3 regions of the Brenneria goodwinii genome follow, and region 3 is predicted to be linked to each of the others. Evidence: predicted binding sites of a transcription regulator. Region 3 holds the regulator's gene; each other region holds the start of a gene.
The links. The regulator LexA, encoded in region 3, represses DNA repair genes until DNA is damaged. The targets are predictions, from matches to a motif close to TNCTGTATGTACATACAGNA.

Region 1 (6,853 bases), 1.7 Mb from region 3:
ATTACACCTATCTGTTCTCGCTTTATATCTACGATACGGCATTCAAATATTTCGACATGGGCTATGGCGCCGCGCTGGCGTGGGTTCTGTTCCTGGTTGTCGCGGTATTCGCTTCGGTTGCCTTCAAATCGTCCAAATACTGGGTGTTCTATTCCGCCGATAAAGGAGGAAAAAATGGCTGACATACATTCAAACATCAATTCGGCTCAGGAAGTGGCGGCAATAGAGGTTCGCCGTACGCTGCGGAAAGAAAAAATCAGCGCCGCTATCCGTTACATCATACTGTTATTTGTCGGGCTGCTGATGCTCTATCCGCTGGCGTGGATGTTCTCCGCATCCCTCAAGCCCAATCATGAGATTTTTACCACGCTCGGATTATGGCCCGAACACGCCACCTGGGACGGGTTCGTCAACGGCTGGAAAACCGGGACGGAATACAATTTCGGTCACTACATGCTTAACACCTTTAAGTACGTGATCCCGAAAGTGATCCTGACCATCATTTCTTCCACCATCGTGGCATACGGCTTCGCCCGCTTCGAAATTCCCTGGAAGAACTTCTGGTTCGCCACGCTGATCGCCACCATGTTGCTGCCCAGCACCGTGCTGCTGATCCCGCAGTACATCATGTTCCGCGAAATGGGCATGTTGAACAGCTATATGCCGCTGTATCTGCCGCTGGCCTTTGCCACCCAGGGATTCTTTGTCTTCATGCTGATCCAGTTCCTGCGCGGCGTGCCGCGTGATATGGAAGAAGCCGCCCAAATCGATGGCTGCAACTCCTTCCAGGTTCTGTGGTATGTGGTGGTGCCGATCCTGAAACCGGCCATTATCTCGGTGGCGCTGTTCCAGTTTATGTGGTCGATGAACGACTTTATCGGTCCGCTGATTTATGTCTACAGCGTGGATAAATATCCGATTGCGCTGGCGCTGAAAATGTCCATCGACGTAACGGAAGGCGCACCGTGGAACGAAATTCTGGCAATGGCGAGCATTTCCATTCTGCCATCCATCATCATTTTCTTCCTGGCACAGCGCTACTTCGTACAGGGCGTTACCAGCAGCGGAATTAAAGGTTAATTGAGGATCTATCATGGCTGAAGTTACTTTCAACAAACTGGAAAAAGTTTACTCCAACGGTTTCAAAGCGGTACACAGTATCGACCTGACCATCAAAGACGGCGAGTTTATGGTTATCGTTGGTCCGTCCGGCTGCGCCAAATCCACGACGCTGCGCATGCTGGCCGGTCTGGAAACCATCAGCGGCGGCGAAGTGCGCATCGGCGAGCGGGTAGTGAACAACCTGGCGCCGAAAGAGCGCGGTATCGCCATGGTGTTCCAGAACTATGCGCTCTATCCGCATATGACGGTCAAAGAGAATCTGGCCTTCGGCCTGAAGCTCAGCAAGTTGCCGAAAGACCAAATCGAAGCGCAAGTTACCGAAGCGTCCAAAATTCTTGAATTGGAAGAATTGATGGATCGCCTGCCCCGCCAGCTCTCCGGCGGTCAGGCGCAGCGCGTGGCGGTAGGCCGCGCCATCGTGAAAAAACCCGATGTGTTTCTGTTTGATGAACCGCTCTCCAACCTTGACGCCAAACTGCGCGCCTCCATGCGCATCCGTATTTCCGATCTGCACAAGCAGTTAAAGAAAAGCGGCAAACCGGCCACCACGGTTTATGTTACCCACGACCAAACCGAAGCCATGACCATGGGCGATCGTATCTGCGTGATGAAACTGGGCCACATTATGCAGGTGGATACGCCGGATAACCTGTACCACTATCCGTGCAACATGTTCGTCGCCGGCTTTATTGGCGCGCCGGAAATGAATATCAAACCCAGCAAGCTGGTGGAAAAAGACGGTCAGATCGGTTTAACCGTTGGTCATTACACGCTGGTCTTGAACAGCGAGCAGCAGGATAAAGTGCGGGCCTACTCCGGCCAGGATATTTTCTTCGGTATCCGCCCGGAATACGTGACCGTATCGGAGACCCCATTTGAGGGTAATCACTCTCAGGGCGAGCTGGTGCGCGTAGAGAACATGGGCCATGAATTCTTTATGTATATCAAGGTGGATGGCTTTGAATTAACCAGCCGCGTGCCATCCGACGAAGCGCGGTTGATTATCAAGAATGGCCTGCATCGCCAGGTATTCTTCCAATTCGATATGGATAAGTGCCATATCTTTGATGCAAAAACAGAAAAAAACATCTCTCTCTAACAGGAGCAGTTACCGATGAAAAAAGCGATCCTACACACATTGATAGCCTCATCTCTGGCGTTATTGGCTCATCAAGCTTTTGCCGCCGACCAGGTTGAGCTGCGTATGTCATGGTGGGGAGGTAATACTCGCCACCAATATACGTTGAAAGCTATTGAAGAATTTCATAAGCAACACCCGAATATTAATGTTAAGGCCGAATACACCGGTTGGGATGGTCACCTCTCCCGCTTGACTACGCAAATTGCCGGCAATACCGAACCGGACGTGATGCAAACCAACTGGAACTGGTTGCCGATCTTTTCTAAAACCGGCGACGGTTTCTACGATCTGAATAAAGTTAAGGATGAGTTGGATCTGGGGCAATTCAATCCCTTGGATCTGCAATCCACCACGATTGAAGGCAAGCTGAACGGTATTCCTATTTCCGTCACCGCCCGCGTGTTCTATTTCAACACCGAAACATGGAAAAAAGCCGGTCTGGAGTATCCTAAAACCTGGGATGAACTGCTGAACGCCGGTCTGGTTTTCAAAGAGAAACTGGGTGAGCAAGCCTATCCGGTGGTGCTGGAACATCAGGACTCCCTGGCTCTGCTTAACTCCTATATGGTTCAGAAATACAATATCCCGGCCGTAGACGAGAAAAATAAGAAATTTTCATACACGGATGACCAGTGGGTTGAATTTTTCGCTATGTACAAAAAACTGGTTGATAGCCATGTGATGCCGTCAGCGAAATACTATGCCTCTTTCGGCAAGAGCAACATGTATGAAATGAAACCGTGGATCCTGGGCGACTGGGGCGGCACTTATATGTGGAACTCGACGATTACCAAGTACTCCGATAACCTGCAACCACCGGCGAAGCTGGAACTGGGGAGCTACCCGATACTGCCGGGCGCCAAAGATGCCGGTCTGTTCTTTAAACCGGCTCAGATGCTATCTATCGGTAAATCGACTAAACATCCAAAAGAATCCGCCATGCTGATTAACTTTCTGTTAAACAGCAAAGAAGGCGTTCAGGCATTGGGGTTAGAGCGTGGCGTACCGCTCAGCAAAGCCGCGGTGGCTCAGTTAACCGCCGATGGCGTCATTAAAGATGATTCTCCCGCGGTTGCCGGGCTGAGTCTGGCGCTGTCGCTGCCTCACGAAAGCAGCGTTTCGCCTTATTTTGACGATCCGCAAATCGTTTCTCTGTTCGGCGACGCCATTCAGTATATCGATTATGGTCAAAAGTCTGTTGAGGAAACGGCAAAATACTTCCAGCGCCAGTCTGAACGTATTTTAAAACGCGCCATGAGATAACTATCAATATCATTATCCCACTATTGATCCCTGCCGCTCAACCGGCAGGGATTTTCATTTCCATTCCTGATAAAAAGCCCGCCGCCCACTCACTGAAAACAATGCTTACCATCATCATTGCAACGAGTATCTAAAGCCATATTAAAATAATCCATAGCGCCGTAAAAAAATAATAAACCGCCTGACGTGAATCATTTCATCTTTCTTGAAACCAGAAAGACAAGCAGGCACGTCCAAATCACAAACAAAGCCAAAACAATAATATTTTATTTAGCAAAAGATGTTAATCACAAAACCAACCAACATACATTGCTACCATGTAAAGTTTCATAAAAATACAAACATTTAAATATCAATAAATTACATAAATAAAAACAACGAAAAACAAACATTAAAACACAAAAATAATTAAAAAACTCATTATTAAAAGAGTGGATTTTTCATTTAAACTGAAACACAAAACAGATCAAAACCGATCATTATCACAAATTAAAACGTTATTTCATTTTTATTATTACCAAAAGATCAAGATCACAAAATAAACGATAAGGATAAGTAGAATGTGCCATACCTCAAGGAGAGGTATTTTTATCAAACATAATCCAAACCGCACAGGTAATAAAAAAATGAAATTAAAATCATTAGCTCTGGCAGTTACCTCTTTAATCAGTATTAATGCAATGGCCGTTACTATCGATTACCGCCATGAAATGAAAGATACGCCAAAGAATGATCACCGCGATCGTCTGTTAATATCTCATCGTTTTGCCAATGGGTTTGGCCTGTCCGTTGAAGCAAAATGGAAGAATGGCGAACCGTCACAGGAAACTACGCCCAACAAGCCTTATCATGAAACCGTTAGTAACGGTACTGAAGTCGTTGCCAGCTACGTTTATAATTTTAATAAAACCTTTTCTATTGAACCAGGATTCTCCTTAGATTCCTCTTCATCGTCCAACAACTACCGTCCTTATTTGCGCGGTAAAGTCAATATTACTGACGATCTGTCCTACTCACTGCGTTACCGGCCTTATTACCTGAGAAAAAGTTCAAATATCGGCGGTTCAAACCATACCCAGGAAAACGGCTATAACCTTACCGGGACACTCACCTATAAATTCCTGAAAGACTTCCAGATCGATTATGAAATGGATTATAAAAAAGCGAACAAGGCTGGCGCCTACCAATATGATAATGAAACTTATAACATCGACCATGATATAAAATTGGGCTACAAGCTGGATAAAAACTGGAAGCCATTTATTGCTGTCGGTAATGTGGCGCAGGATGGCAAGTCCGATCACCGCCAAACCCGCTACCGCGTAGGTGTACAGTACAACTTCTAATAACCCGTCATGCTATTAGTATTGCATTCGTCATTATCGTGTCTGAATTATCCTCTTTACATATGAACGTTATCTATTGATCTACTTTTGCCACTTCAGGGCAGTCATTTCTCTCTCCGATATAATGACTGCCCTTTTTTTAGCCCACTCAATCAGCCGCAATTCCTCTTAGGTAGATGACTCAAAGTACTCGACGCCGCGTAAAAAAGGACAAAAGACGCCATAAGTAATAGATCGTTACGCTGTAACTACTTCCGCTGATCGTGACAATCTCTTATACTGTATAAAATAACAGTTCGATTCGAGACGTTTAATGACTGCGGAAGGACATGTCCTATTCTCTGTTGCCTGCGCGATCCTGGCTAAAAAAGTGGAATTGTCGCCGGAACTGGCGGCGGGAGACTGGTGGCATATCATTCCGGGCGCGCTGCTGACGTCGCTCCTGCCGGATATTGATCACCCCAAATCCCTGCTGGGGCAAAGGCTGAAGTGGATATCGGCGCCTATCGCACGCGCATTTGGCCATCGCGGTTTTACCCATAGCCTGCTTGCCATTGTTGCCGGCGTATTCTTCATTCAAACTCGCCTGCCGTCTGATTGGCTGCTGCCGACCGACGCCTACCACGCCATGATTGTCGGTTACCTAAGCCATATTGCCGCCGATCTCCTGACCTCGTCAGGCGTGCCTCTGCTCTGGCCTTGCCGCTGGCGTTTTCGCTTGCCGATATTAAACGGCCAAAAAGGCAACCAGCTAGAACGTTTCCTTTGCATCGCCTTTATTGGCTTTTCGCTATATCAGCCACAAAAAAGTCTGAACTGTTGTACTTACGAACAATCATTCAGACTTATCCGCGCGGCGCAGGCACAAGTGATCCAACTGTTAAAATAAGCGCCGTCCCAATAGGCGATGGGTTATAGAATCGTTGCCGCGGTAGCGGACAATGCAGCGATATATGCCAAAAATTACGAAGATCATGAGCGCTATTGGCTATAATTTATCACTTACAGGCATATAACAAACTTATGAAAGAACTGTTATCCTTGTGCGCGTTTTTCATCATGCTGAAAATATTATTCATCTAATTAATAGGGAGAAGTGGAGATGAACTTTCCGCTGCTATTAAATATTCTGGCGTTTGCCGCCCTATTGTTCTTGCTGGGATACGCCAGCAAGAACAGATCGTGGAGCCTGGCAAAAAAAGTCTTATTGGGTCTGGTTATCGGGGTGTTATTCGGCCTGGCGTTACACCTGGTCTACGGCAGCGATAATCCTGTCATCGCACAATCTATCGCCTGGTTTAACATCGTTGGCAACGGCTATGTTCAACTACTGCAAATGATCGTGATGCCGCTGGTATTTGTCTCCATTCTGAACTCGGTCGCCAAGCTGCATAATGCCTCTTCATTAGGGAAGATCAGCATACTGACCCTTGGCACCCTGCTGTTCACCACGCTCATCGCCGCGCTGGTCGGGGTTTTCGTGACGAATCTGTTCGGATTGACCGCCAGCGGATTGGTGCAGGGCGCACAGGAAACCGCTCGCCTGTCGGCTATCGAAAATAACTATGTGGGCAAAGTTTCCGATCTGAGCATCCCGCAGATAATCCTCTCCTTCATTCCTAAAAATCCTTTTGCCGAGTTGACCGGCGCCAACCCTACCTCAATCATCAGCGTGGTTATCTTTGCCGTGTTCCTCGGTGTCGCGGCGCTGCAATTGACCAAAGATGACGCGGTAAAAGGCGAGCGCGTGCTGACCGCCATCGATACCTTGCAATCCTGGGTCATGAAACTGGTTCGACTGGTAATGAGGCTGACCCCGTACGGCGTATTGGCGTTAATGACCAAAATGGTCGCCAGTTCCAACCTGCAAGATATCCTTAAGTTGGGTAGTTTTGTGGTGGCGTCTTACCTGGGGCTGGCCATCATGTTCGGCGTTCACGCGCTGATCCTATCGTTGACCGGCATCAACCCCGCCCGTTTC
Region 2 (6,853 bases), 940 kb from region 3:
CATCAGCGCCCGCTTGTGATTGTGCACGGCGGCGGATGCCTGGTTGACGATCTGATGAAAAAACTGTCGTTGCCGGTGGTGAAGAAAAACGGCCTGCGTGTGACTCCCGCCGATCAGATTGACATTATTACCGGCGCGTTGGCCGGCTCGGCGAATAAAACGCTGTTGTCGTGGGCGAAAAAGCACGGTATTAGCGCCGTCGGCCTGTGCCTGGCGGACGGCGGCAGCACCAAGGTAACGCAGTTGGACGAAGCGCTGGGCTATGTCGGCAGAGCCGAAGCGGGTTCTCCGGCGTTGCTGAACACGCTGTTATCCGCGGGATATCTGCCGGTCGTCAGCTCCATCGGCATGACCGAACAGGGCGATTTGATGAATGTGAACGCCGATCAGGCCGCCACGGCGCTGGCGGAAACGCTGGGGGCGGATTTAATTCTGCTTTCAGATGTGAGCGGTATTCTGGACGGGAAAGGTCAGCGCATTGCGGAAATGACGGCAGGAAAAGCGGAGCAGCTGATCGCGCAGGGCATCATCACCGATGGGATGATTGTTAAGGTTAATGCGGCGCTGGACGCGGCGCGTACGCTGGGCCGTCCGGTGGATATCGCCAGTTGGCGTCATGCCGATCAACTGTCCGCGCTGTTCAACGGCGTGGCTATCGGTACGCGTATTTTGGCGTAAGCGGTTTCGAGGTATGGCATGATGCCATATCCATATTTATTTGAATGTTGGGAGTAAGGTTATGGCTTTGTGGGGCGGACGGTTCAGTCAGGCGGCGGATCAACGGTTTAAACAGTTTAATGACTCGCTGCGGTTTGATTACCGTCTGGCAGAGCAGGACATCATCGGCTCTATTGGCTGGTCAAAAGCATTGGTTACCGTCAACGTGCTCAGCGAGCAGGAACAGCAGCAACTGGAACAGGCGTTGAATGCGCTGTTGGCTGAAGTTCAGGCCGATCCTGAAATGATTCTGCAAAGTGATGCCGAAGATATTCATAGCTGGGTCGAGCAGCGGCTGATCGAGAAAGTCGGCGATCTGGGGAAAAAGCTGCATACCGGGCGTAGCCGTAACGACCAGGTGGCGACCGGTCTGAAACTGTGGTGCAAAACGCAAATTGCCGAACTGCAGTTGGCGGTGCGTCAGTTGCGTCAGGCGCTGGTGGTCACGGCGGAAGCGAACCAGGATGCCGTCATGCCGGGTTACACCCATTTACAACGCGCCCAGCCGGTGACGTTCGCTCATTGGTGTCTGGCTTATCATGAGATGCTGGTGCGCGACGAAAGCCGCCTGGAAGATACGCTGAAGCGTCTGGACGTTAGCCCGCTGGGCTGCGGGGCGCTGGCCGGTACGGCTTATCCTATCGACCGCGAGCAACTGGCCGGGTGGCTGGGTTTTGCTTGCGCCACGCGCAACAGCCTGGACACGGTATCCGATCGCGATCACGTGCTGGAACTGCTGTCCGATGCCGCTATCGGTATGGTGCACCTGTCGCGTTTCGCTGAAGATTTGATTTTCTTTAACAGCGGCGAAGCGGCGTTTGTCGAGCTTTCCGATCGCGTGACTTCCGGCTCGTCGTTAATGCCGCAGAAAAAGAATCCTGACGCGTTGGAATTGATTCGCGGCAAATGCGGCCGCGTTCAGGGCGCGCTGAGCGGCATGATGGTGACGCTGAAAGGGTTGCCGCTGGCGTACAACAAGGATATGCAGGAAGACAAAGAAGGCCTATTTGATGCGCTGGATACCTGGCACGACTGCCTGATGATGGCCGCGCTGGTGCTGGAAGGCATTCAGGTCAAACGCCCCCGCTGCCGGGAAGCCGCCGAGCAGGGCTATGCCAATGCGACGGAACTGGCGGATTATCTGGTTGCTAAAGGCGTGCCGTTCCGTGAGGCGCATCATATCGTCGGCGAAGCGGTTGTCGAAGCCATTCGTCAGGGGAAAGCGCTGGAAGCGCTGTCGCTGCCTGAGCTACGGAAGTTCAGCGCCGTTATCGCCGATGACGTTTACCCGATTCTGTCTCTGCAATCCTGTCTGGATAAACGTGCGGCGCAGGGCGGCGTGTCGCCTCAGCAGGTGGCGAAAGCCATCAGTGATGCCAAACAGCGTCTGAGCTGACAAATCTGCCTGGAGCAGATTTGAACGCCGCTTGCGGCGGCCTCGAAGAGGCGAGGCCCAAGGATGGGCCGAGTAACAATACCAACGCATAGGCGACTTGAAGTATGACGCGTGTTCCGGTCTTCATTGATTTGCCTGGTAAATCTGAATCACGCCCGCATTTTCCGCTTTTTTTCACCGCGTTTCCCCCTAAATCCTTTCATCGACGGAATTGCTTCTGGACATCCATACAGTATCAATTTAACGTGACGGACAGCAGTGGTGGCCAGCGGAGGCACAGTGGATATCAGCATGGTTTATGGATTGGGCGGCGGCCTGGCCGGTTTATTGGCCGGTTGGCTCATCGTCAGCCTGTCGTTTCAGCGGCGGCAGTCCCGTCATGAAACGGAACAACGTTTACTTGAACAGTCGTCACGGCAAACTCAGCAACTTCTCAGTGAATGTCAGCAGGACAAAAAACAGTTTGAGCAGCAGTTACGTGACAATGAGCTGGAGTTGCGTAACGTTCACGGCCAACTGGCCGCCAGCCAGGAGAAGCAACGGCAACTGATACAGCTGCGCGAGGAGTGCGTTCAGTTGAATCAGGAGCTGCGCGCGCTGCGGGAGGTGAATACCGCGCAGGAAGCCGAACTGCGGGAAGTCACCATCAGGCTGGAAGAGACACGCATGGCCGCCGAAGAGAAACAGCGCCTACTGATGAACAGCGAGCAGCGGTTGACCACGCAGTTTGAAAATCTGGCCAACCGGATTTTTGAGCACAGCGGCCGTAAAGTGGACGAACAGAATAAACAGAGCCTGGATCGTTTGTTGATGCCGCTGCGCGAACAGCTTGATGGATTCCGGCGCCAGGTTCAGGATAGCTTTGGCGCCGAAGCGCGTGAACGCCACACGCTGACGCATGAAATTCGTAATCTGCAACAGCTCAATGCCCAGATGGCCCGGGAAGCGATTAACCTGACCAAGGCCCTGAAAGGGGACAATAAAACGCAGGGAAACTGGGGCGAAGTGGTGCTCAGCCGCGTGCTGGAAGCCTCCGGGCTGCGCGAAGGGTATGAGTATGAGACTCAGGTCAGCGTGCAGACCGGCGCAAACAATCGTATGCAGCCTGACGTGATCGTTCGTCTGCCGCAGGGCAAGGATGTGGTCATTGACGCCAAAATGTCGCTGGTGGCCTATGAACGCTATTTTAACAGCGAAGATGACGCCGAACGCTTAGCCGCCCTGAACGAGCATCTGCTCTCTGTGCGGGGGCATATTCGTCTGCTGGGGAGCAAAGACTATCAGCAGTTGCCGGGGCTGCGTTCGCTGGATTATGTCCTGATGTTCATTCCCGTGGAGCCTGCGTTTCTGGTGGCCATCGATCGTCAGCCTGAGTTGATCAACGAAGCGCTGAAGCACAATATTATGTTGGTTAGCCCCACAACGTTGCTGGTGGCGCTGCGTACTATCAATAACCTGTGGCGTTATGAGCAGCAGAGCCGCAATGCCCAGCAGATCGCTGAACGGGCCGCGCGGCTGTACGATAAGCTGCGTCTGTTCGTTGATGATATGGAATCTTTGGGGCAAAGCCTTGATAAATCTCAGGCTAGCTATCGCCAGGCGATGAATAAACTATCTTCCGGGCGTGGTAATCTGATTGGTCAGGCGGAAGGATTCCGCGCTTTGGGCGTAGAGGTAAAACGCCCGATCAGCCCCACGCTGGCCGAGCGGGCGACCGAGCACGAGCAAAACGCCGGGGATGCGCTGACCGGGTCTTCCCTATCGGCGGATACCGGCGCAGACTCGTCAAGCCCGGTTTCGGAAAAGCGATAGGCGTCTCTGTTTCGCCGGATGAATAATCGCGCTGTCCGGCGGGGGTTGTCGCATTAGGCGGTGGGCTTTTTATACGGGTCTGTTACACTCTCCCCATTAACAGATAGACTCGATGTTTGACTAAATAGTAGGCGGATAAGATGGCAGATGAGCAGGAGAAAACAACCGACTTTGGTTTTCGCACTGTCGCCAAGGATGAAAAAGAAGTCATGGTGGCCGACGTTTTTCATTCCGTAGCAGCAAAATATGATCTGATGAATGACCTGATGTCTTTCGGCATCCATCGTATCTGGAAAAGATTCACCATTGAGTGCAGCGGCGTGCGGCGTGGACAACGCGTTCTGGATGTCGCGGGCGGAACCGGCGACCTGACGGCCAAATTCTCCCGCATTGTGGGTGATGAAGGGGAAGTGGTTTTAGCCGATATCAATGCCTCCATGCTGAAGGTCGGCCGTGAGAAGTTACGCAACAAAGGCATTATCAACAATGTCAGCTATGTGCAGGCGAATGCCGAAGAGCTGCCATTCCCGGATGATTTCTTTGACTGCATCACCATCTCTTTCGGTTTGCGTAACGTCACTGATAAAAACAAAGCGTTGCGTTCCATGTACCGGGTGCTGAAGCCGGGCGGTCGGCTGTTGGTGCTGGAATTCTCCAAGCCGGTACTGAAGCCGTTAAGTAAAATTTACGACGTCTATTCGTTCCATGTTCTGCCGAGAATCGGCGAAATGGTGGCGCGCGATGCCGGGAGTTATCGCTATCTGGCGGAGTCAATCCGCATGCATCCCGATCAGGAAACGCTGAAAGGGATGATGGCCGATGCCGGTTTTGATAGCGTGAATTATTTCAATCTTACCGGTGGGATTGTCGCGCTACATCGTGGTTTTAAATTCTGATTGGAAATGCCAATGCTGATAACGTCTGTGCTGACAGCCACGCTGGAAACGGCGTTGAATCAGCTACTGTTTCGTGACCGCAGTATGAAGGCGGCGCGTCAGCGCCTGTATGGAAAAACGCTGCAAATCGAACTGGCTGAACTGGATGTGCCGCTGGTGCTTATCTTTAACGAGCACCGTCTTGACGTGGTAAGCCAATGGGAAGATCGTGCCGATTGCCAACTGAAAACGCGTTTAGCGGTACTGATGAAGCTACGTGACCGGCAGCACCTTTCCTCCCTGATGCGCAGCGGCGATTTGATCATAGAAGGCGATATCCAGGTTGCGCAGCAGTTCATCGGGCTGCTTGATTTAGCCGAGTTTGATCCGGCGGAGTGGCTGGCCCCTTATGTGGGGGATATCGTCGCCCAAGGGGTAAGCCAAACGGCGCAAAAAACGCTGGGCGTATTTAATCGCATTTTGTGCAGACAGCAGCAGGCGCTGTCCGAAACGCTGACGGAAGAGTGGCGTTTGGCGCCGGGTAAACTGGAAAATGCCTGGTTCCAGGATGAGGTCGCCGCATTGGAGAAATCAACGGAGAACCTGGCTGAACGGCTGGCGAAGTTGGAGATCCCACGATGATGCCCGGTGAACTGCTTCGACTTTACAACATCGTCCGTGTTTTACTGAGCTACGGTCTGGATGAGCTCATTCCCAAAATGCGCTTAACGATCCCGCTTCGCTTTGGCCGCCGTTTGCTGTTTTGGTTGCCGAATCGACATAGCGATTTGCCGCTGGGCGTTCGCCTGCGTTTAGCGTTGCAGGAGCTTGGTCCGGTATGGATTAAATTCGGCCAGATGATGTCGACACGGCGAGATTTATTCCCGCCGGCAATCGCCGATCAATTGGCGATGCTGCAAGATCGGGTTGACCCCTTCGACGGCATGCTGGCGCGCAGGCAAATCGAGCTGTCGATGGGCGGCGTTCCCCTGGAGGAGTGGTTTGACGATTTCGACGTGAAGCCGCTTGCATCGGCATCCATCGCTCAGGTGCATACCGCGCGCCTAAAGGCTACCGGCAAAGAGATCGTTATTAAGGTCATCCGGCCTGATATTTTACCGGTGATCAAAGCCGATATCCGATTGATGAAACGTCTGGCCGGCTGGCTGCCGAGGCTGTTGCCGGATGGACGACGCCTGCGCCCGCGGGAGGTCGTACACGAATATGAGAAAACGCTGCTTGATGAACTGAATCTGCTGCGTGAAGCGGCAAATGCGATTCAACTGCGCCGCAATTTTGAAAATAGCCGCATGCTGTACATTCCTGAGGTGTATCCGGATTACTGTAGCGAGGGTATGCTGGTGATGGAGCGTATCTATGGCATCCCCGTTTCCGACGTGGAAACGTTGAAGGCCAATGGAACCAACATGCAGTTGCTGGCGGAGCGTGGGGTGCAGGTCTTCTTTACGCAGGTGTTCCGCGACAGCTTCTTTCATGCGGATATGCATCCCGGTAATATCTTCATTAATGATCAACACCCGGAAGATCCGCAGTACATCGGCATTGATTGCGGGATAGTCGGTTCGCTGAATAAAGAAGATAAACGCTATCTGGCGGAAAACTTTATTGCGTTCTTCAATCGTGATTACCGCAAAGTGGCTGAGTTGCACGTGGATTCAGGCTGGGTGCCCGCGGATACCAATGTCGAAGATTTTGAGTTCGCTATTCGTACCGTGTGTGAGCCCATTTTTGAAAAGCCGTTAGCGGAAATTTCATTTGGTCATGTATTATTGAACCTCTTTAATACGGCTCGCCGTTTTAATATGGAAGTTCAGCCCCAGCTCGTTCTTTTGCAAAAAACACTGTTGTATATTGAAGGGATAGGACGCCAGTTGTATCCGCAGTTGGATCTCTGGAAAACGGCAAAACCGTTTTTGGAGAATTGGTTAAAAGAACAGGTTGGTTTGCCGGCCATGATCCGGGCCTTGAAAGAAAAAGCGCCGTTCTGGGCAGAAAAACTGCCGGATATTCCCGAACTGTTTTATGACGGTTT
Region 3 (6,853 bases):
GGTCGCCCCCAGCAACGACAGCGTGATGGCGTAGCGCTGCAGTGTTTCACGCACTCCCGCCGCTAATAGCTGCAGCGTACGGATACGCGCCGGGTTGATAAACAACGCCTCTTCTTTGACAGACAGCAACTGTTGCCGCGCCAGCTCCTCCGTCAGTGCGGATAGCACCGCCGGCAGTTCCTCTTTGCTGTAATGCAGGAACAGTTCCGCCTGGAGCAGGGGATAGATCAGCGTAATCTGGCGGATCAATTCGGTCATGGTTATATGGCGGTGATGGATCGCCATACTGGCGATCAGCGACGGCAGGATCAGCAGATGTTGGATATTATTACGGTAATAGGTCATCAGCACCGCCTGCTCCCGCGGCAGGATGATGATATCGCCGATACTGTCTTTCTCGACCTCGAATTTATCCATGCTCAACGCATGTTCCAGCAATTCAGCGGGCGTTTTTTCAGGCGCCGTGATGTCTTTATGGTAAGGCACATTGCGCAGGAGTTGCAGGTAGCAATCCAACTGTTCATGCATTTGCTCTCTGGTCAGGGAACGCTGACGTGAAGCCAGTAATGCCGTGGAACAGAGATTCATGGCATTCGCCGCGGCGGCGTTGTTGATGCGCGTCATGATATCCATCGCGACATTCTGTACCGTGGGCGTTAGCCAGCTTGGCCGCTGCGCTTCAATGGGATCAATGGCATCGCGCCATTGCGGCACATGCTGGTTCAGATAGGCGGTTAACGGCAAAGGCTCGCCGAAATTCACATAGCCTTGTCCCAGGTTGCGCAGTTTGCGCAAGCCGTGCACCATCTGCATAAAGCCTTCTTTCTCTTTCGTCGCGCCGCGCAGCTCTTTCGCATAGGTGCCGACTTCCATCACGTGTTCATAACCCACATAGATCGGCACCAGGGTGATAGGGCGCGTACCGCCACGCAACATGGCCTGAATCGTCATGGCCAGCGTGCCGGTTTTCGGTTCCAGTAACCGCCCGGTGCGTGAGCGTCCGCCTTCCATAAAATATTCGACGGAGTAGCCGCGGGTAAAGAGTTCGCCCAGATACTCACGGAAAATAGTGGAATACAGCTTGTTGCCTTTAAACGTGCGGCGGATGAAGAATGCCCCCAGCCGGCGGAAGATCGGCCCGGCCGGCCAGAAGTTCAGGTTGATCCCGGCGGCAATGTGCGGAGGCACCAGCCCCTGATGATAGAGTACGTAGGACAGCAGCAGGTAGTCCATGTGGCTGCGGTGGCAGGGCACATAGACAATTTCATGTCCGTCTTGCGCCAGTTGGCGTACGCGTTCGGCGTTGTGAACGTTGATCCCCTGATAGAGACGGTTCCAGGTCCAGCCTAATACCCGATCGGATAAGCGAATGGCTTCATAAGAGAAATCGGCGGCAATCTCTTCCATCAGGGCAATGGCGTTTTGCTGCGCTCGCTCATGAGAGAGCTTTTTGCTGCGCGCTTCATCATCAACGGCTTTTTTGATCGCTTTGGAGTTAAGCAGTTTGTTGAACAACTCCTGACGCACCGGAAGACGCGGGCCGACCGCAGCCAAACGCTGGCGTGCGAAATGCATGCGGGCGACGCGGGCGAGCTTGTGAGCGATGGTTTTATCCGTGCCGTGCTCGGTCGCCATATAGCGTAATGACACCGGACTGGAAAAACGGACAAAACTGTCTCTGCCCAGCCACAATACGGCAAAAAATTTCTCTATACCGTTGAGCAGGCGCAGATGCGGCGTTTGATTTTGCCCTTCGCGGCCCGGAGAACGGCCAAACATGACGGATACCGGCACCATCTGCACGTCCAGTTCAGGATTGTTTTGATGCAAATCCAGGTAGTCGTGGAACAGCTTGATCGATTCCTGCTTGGGAACGTAGTAGCGGAAAACGCGTGGACCGTCATTAATGAAGACATGACTGGGTAACTGCACGCCGCCGATATCGACCGGCTGAAGCGGATCCGGGAGACCTAACGCCTGGCACTTCGCCCTTAGCGTGAGTAAATCCGCCTGCGAATTATAAGGCAGCACATAGAGGATCGGGCGCGAGGGATCCAACCCCAGTTCGGCCACGGGGTCTATGGGAATTACCTTACTCTTCACTAACAGTTTGAGTGGAAAATTCAATAGGTTATAATAAATTTTACGCCAACCTGACATAACAACTTGAAGCCTCTTGTTAGCAATGCGTCGCAAGGATACCAGAAACTGCGCTGGAGATCTGTTGTGATAAGACAACGGGAAAGCGTTAAAACGTGAGCGAGCGTTGATAAATAATGGAGGATAGATGAATAAAGCGTCGGGGCTGACCCGGATAATCAAAGCAACCGGCTATTCCCTTCAGGGATTGAAGCAGGTATGGCGGCATGAAGCGGCATTTCGCCAGGAAACGCTGCTGGCTATTGTTGGAGCGATCATCGCCTGTCTGTTATCAATAACCTTGGTGGAAAAACTGCTGCTTATCGGAGCCGTGGTGTTGATCATGTTATTTGAACTGGTTAACAGTGCGATCGAAGCGGTGGTCGATCGCGTTGGTCTTGAACGCCATGAATTATCGGGCCGCGCAAAGGACATTGGTTCGGCAGCGGTGTTTGTCGCCATTTTGCTGGCGGCTGTCGTCTGGGGCTGTATTCTCTGGCGGCATTTTGCGTGAAGGCTTCCAGAAATTAATAAAAACCGAGGTTTACTCACATCCCGGTTCCCAATTGGCAATTAGCTGTATATACTCACAGCAAAACTGTATAAACAACCAGGGGGCGGAATGAAAGCATTAACAGCCAGACAGCAGCAGGTTTATGACCTGATCCGCGATCATCTAGCGCAGACCGGTATGCCGCCAACGCGAGCGGAAATAGCCCAGCAGCTGGGATTTCGTTCACCGAATGCCGCAGAAGAGCATCTGAAGGCATTGGCGCGTAAAGGCGTAATTGAAATTGTGTCCGGCGCATCACGCGGTATTCGTCTGCTGATGGAGGAAGAGGCTGGCATTCCGCTGATTGGCCGCGTAGCCGCGGGTGAACCGCTTTTAGCCCAGCAGCATATTGAATGTCATTATCAGGTCGATCCGTCAATGTTCAAACCCAGCGCCGATTTTCTGTTACGCGTCAGCGGGATGTCGATGAAAGACATTGGCATTATGGATGGTGATTTACTGGCTGTGCATAAAACGCAGGATGTCCATAACGGACAGGTTGTTGTGGCGCGCATTGAAGACGAAGTCACCGTCAAGCGCTTGAAAAAGCAGGGCAACACCGTTCATCTCCTGGCTGAAAACGAAGAGTTTTCTCCTATCGTTGTCGACCTGCGTCAACAAAGTTTCTCTATTGAGGGGCTGGCCGTCGGTGTTATTCGCAACGGCGACTGGAGCTGATGCCGGCGCGTTGACTGCCGGTCATCCATCCGACCTGCCATTTTCGTTTGATACTCGCCTCATATTTTGGGGCGATGTTGTTTCCTTCTTTCATGCGTATTCAATATTACCGCTACATTCTGTTGCATTTCGCCTATTTGATTTGTTGCGACATTACCGATCGTTTTCTTAATTAGATTATTAATGATGCTCTTTGAAACCCTATTTAAATAATAAAGTGAAACTATCGTCTATAGTTAATATTTAGGTGCGTTTTTTTCTCGCTTTGATATTTTTTTATTCCATTACTGGCTTTTGCCGATAGTGCGAAAATTCACTTTATATGGCAATATTTGCTATGAATAAAGAGCGAGTCAGCGTACAAGATAATACTTAAAGAATAAACTATACTTTAAATAATTCGAGTTGCAGGAAGGTAGCGACCACGGGAACCGATTTGAACGCCGCTTGCTGCGGCCCCGTAGGGACGAGCCACAGGTATGGGGCGGGTAACAAAGCCAACGCACATGCAACTTGCAGTATGACGAGTTACAGATACGCATGATCAAATGGCGACTAACCTCTGATACGGTTACGGTCGCCAAAATAATCGGCTGAAAAACAAGTTAAAGGTATGGGAAGGCAATATAATCGCGACTGCTAACCGGTAATGTTGACACGCGCAAGTTCGAATAATGGCATCCTGTGTCGAGGTGTTAACCATTTACCGTACTTGGGGTGGCGGCAGTAATGTAGGATTGGAAAGAGACGGCAGGTTTATTTTCTTTCTGACTGCAAAAATCCGGTTTGAGCGCTATTAACGGGGACAGCGGATGTTCCCTTCCCATCCTTATTATTAATGGCGTCAGCGTTTTTTAATGGGAATGGTATGGTCATGATCGCAATGGCCGGGATGTTTACAGGACGCCACTTCCTGGCAGCCCTCGCATAATCCGTGAGCTTCAATAACGCTATGGCGTAAGGTGAATCCTGCCTGCTGTGCTAACTGGCGTAGCGTCTCTTCTACGCCTTCTGTTTGGCGTTCGGTGACCTGACCGCAGCGATCGCAGATAAACAGCGCCGAAGTATGGCTGTGATCCTCAATGTGATGGCAAAGAACATAACTGTTGGTTGATTCCACCCGATGGATAAATCCCTGATCCAGCAGAAAGTCCAATGCACGGTACACCGTTGGCGGTTTCGCCTGGGGTTCTGATACCCGTAAGAGATCGAGCAGATCGTATGCGCTAATCGCGCCGGTCTGTTGCGCCATCAGCCGCAGTACTTCCTGACGTTGCGTTGTCAGGCGTACGCCACGGTGCTGACAAATCTGTTCAGCCTGGGCAAGTAGTTTGTCCTGATTGGTTGAATCCATTGTCATATACCTCGACGCATAAAGAACAAGAAGGACATCTTATCACGGCTGAGGAAAAACATAGAATCAGTGACGCGGCGTGCAGTCTGCCGGATATAGGAACTAAACGAGCAGATCAATCAGCAACGCGCGTAGCGGCGTTTCAGCCTGGATGGTTAATTCGCTTTCCTGCTGGATAAAGGCGCCATCGCCACAGTGCAGCGTATTGTCGCAAGACTGGCGGCAACTGATGGTGGCCGAACCATGAATTGACTGGAGATAGGCCCGATTGCCGTTCAGTTTAATACTCTGCTGCTCATTGTCCTGCAGCTCCAGGTGGTGGATCCACACCTGCTGACGGAGTTGCAAACTGCCGCTCTCCCCTTCGGGAGAGGCCAATAACCGGTGCCCCGTGTTATGACCGTCGAGGTTGTTCAGCGTCAATCGTTGCAACGGACTGTTTTCCCGCGTCGGGCAGGCATCGAGCCATAGCTGCATCCGCGTCAGCGGCTTACTGGCGCTGGTATTGTGTTCGCTGTAGCTGACATTGGGCTGGGTAGCCAGCAGCAATACGTCGCCCGCTTTGGCATGGACATGGCGGCCATGGCTGTCGCGGTATTCCGCCTCGCCTTGCAGGATGATATTTAAAATATCGACGCGAGGGTAGGTTCGGGGTTGGAACGACGCCCCCGGCGTCAGAACTTCCTGATTCAGCACGCGCAGTGAGGCATAACCCAGTAATTGCGGATCGAAGTAATGGCCAAAGGAGAAAGTATAACGCGCCTGCAACCAGCCATAGTCAGCTTGGCCGCATTGCTCTGCTGCTCTTTTTATGATCATGGTATAAGACTCGGAAAATATTTCTTAAACAAATGGTATGAAACACATAGTAATTGTGTGGACGGTGGATTGTTAGCTAGTTAATCTGGTGAGTATATTCAAAAATCCTGAATGAGTAGAAAATGTCAAAAGAACGAGCATTGACGCTGGAAGCTTTAAGAGTCATGGACGCGATTGATCGCCGGGGAAGTTTTGCCGCGGCAGCTGATGAATTGGGCCGCGTACCTTCGGCGCTGAGCTATACCATGCAAAAGCTGGAAGAAGAGCTGGATGTGGTGTTATTTGATCGTTCCGGACACCGCACTAAATTCACCAATGTCGGTCGTATGCTGTTGGATCGTGGACGGGTATTGCTGGAAGCGGCCGATAAGCTCACTACGGATGCCGAGGCGCTGGCCCGCGGATGGGAAACACATCTGACCATCGTGGCTGAAGCGCTTATTCCCACCCAAACTCTCTTCCCTTTATTGGATAAATTATCACAGAAAGCCAATACGCAGGTTTCGATCCTGACGGAAGTGCTGGCGGGAGCGTGGGAGCGTTTGGAACAGGGGCGGGCTGATATTGTCATTGCGCCGGATATGCATTTTCGCGCCTCTTCCGAGGTGAACACCCGCAAACTTTATACGTTGAAGAATATTTATGTCGCCAGTCCCGATCACCCGATACATCAAGAGCCGGAACCGCTTTCCGAGGTCACCCGTGTGAAATACCGCGGGATTGCCATTGCGGATACCGCGCGTGAACGCCCGGTGCTCACCGTACAGCTGTTGGATAAACAGCAGCGGCTAACCGTCAGCTCTATGGATGATAAACGGCGTGCGCTGCTGGCCGGACTGGGCGTAGCGACAATGCCTTATCCCATGGTCGCTCAGGATATTAGCGAAGGCCGGTTACGGGTGGTCAGCCCGGAGTATTCTATGGACAGCGAGATTATCATGGCCTGGCGGCGTGACAGCATGGGGGAGGCTAAATCCTGGTTTTTACGGGAAATACCTAAGTTGTTGAACCATGCCTGAGCTTTTCTCCGCGCATCGAGATGGGGAAAGGCACGATGCGCCATGCCTTTCCTCCCGCTTTATTTGCCGATAAATTTCTTATCCCGCCCGTGAGGGCTGTTCAGATCCTGCTCCGGCCCCAACGAGATCACGCCATGCGGATTGATGGTGCTGTGACTCCGGTAATAGTGGTGTCGGATATGCGCCATATTGACGGTGTCGGCTACGCCGGGCATCTGGTAGATATCACGTAAAAAGCCATACAGATTCGGGTAATCGCTTAAGCGGTATTTATCGCACTTGAAATGGGTA

Region 1: a site for LexA is predicted at 5,150-5,169, ahead of ACN28R_RS08500 (metal-dependent hydrolase). Genes of this name have one in related genera too.
Region 2: a site for LexA is predicted at 2,329-2,348, ahead of rmuC (DNA recombination protein RmuC). Genes of this name have one in related genera too.

What each region holds. Positions count from the first base shown of each region.
Region 1 is NZ_CP014137.1:1,895,993-1,902,845, forward strand. It holds gene ACN28R_RS08475 (carbohydrate ABC transporter permease) at 1-182, shown strand, start outside; gene ACN28R_RS08480 (carbohydrate ABC transporter permease) at 175-1,080, shown strand; gene ACN28R_RS08485 (ABC transporter ATP-binding protein) at 1,094-2,221, shown strand; gene ACN28R_RS08490 (ABC transporter substrate-binding protein) at 2,237-3,526, shown strand; gene ACN28R_RS08495 (oligogalacturonate-specific porin KdgM family protein) at 4,153-4,872, shown strand; gene ACN28R_RS08500 (metal-dependent hydrolase) at 5,186-5,761, shown strand; gene ACN28R_RS08505 (L-cystine transporter) at 5,975-6,853, shown strand, end outside.
Region 2 is NZ_CP014137.1:4,528,325-4,535,177, forward strand. It holds gene argB (acetylglutamate kinase) at 1-678, shown strand, start outside; gene argH (argininosuccinate lyase) at 740-2,113, shown strand; gene rmuC (DNA recombination protein RmuC) at 2,393-3,925, shown strand; gene ubiE (bifunctional demethylmenaquinone methyltransferase/2-methoxy-6-polyprenyl-1,4-benzoquinol methylase UbiE) at 4,066-4,821, shown strand; gene ubiJ (ubiquinone biosynthesis protein UbiJ) at 4,834-5,442, shown strand; gene ubiB (ubiquinone biosynthesis regulatory protein kinase UbiB) at 5,439-6,853, shown strand, end outside.
Region 3 is NZ_CP014137.1:3,584,282-3,591,134, reverse strand. It holds gene plsB (glycerol-3-phosphate 1-O-acyltransferase PlsB) at 1-2,160, opposite strand, end outside; gene ACN28R_RS15940 (diacylglycerol kinase) at 2,288-2,653, shown strand; gene lexA (transcriptional repressor LexA) at 2,762-3,370, shown strand; gene zur (zinc uptake transcriptional repressor Zur) at 4,215-4,724, opposite strand; gene ACN28R_RS15925 (pirin family protein) at 4,827-5,543, opposite strand; gene ACN28R_RS15920 (LysR family transcriptional regulator) at 5,666-6,562, shown strand; gene ACN28R_RS15915 (glutathione S-transferase family protein) at 6,622-6,853, opposite strand, start outside.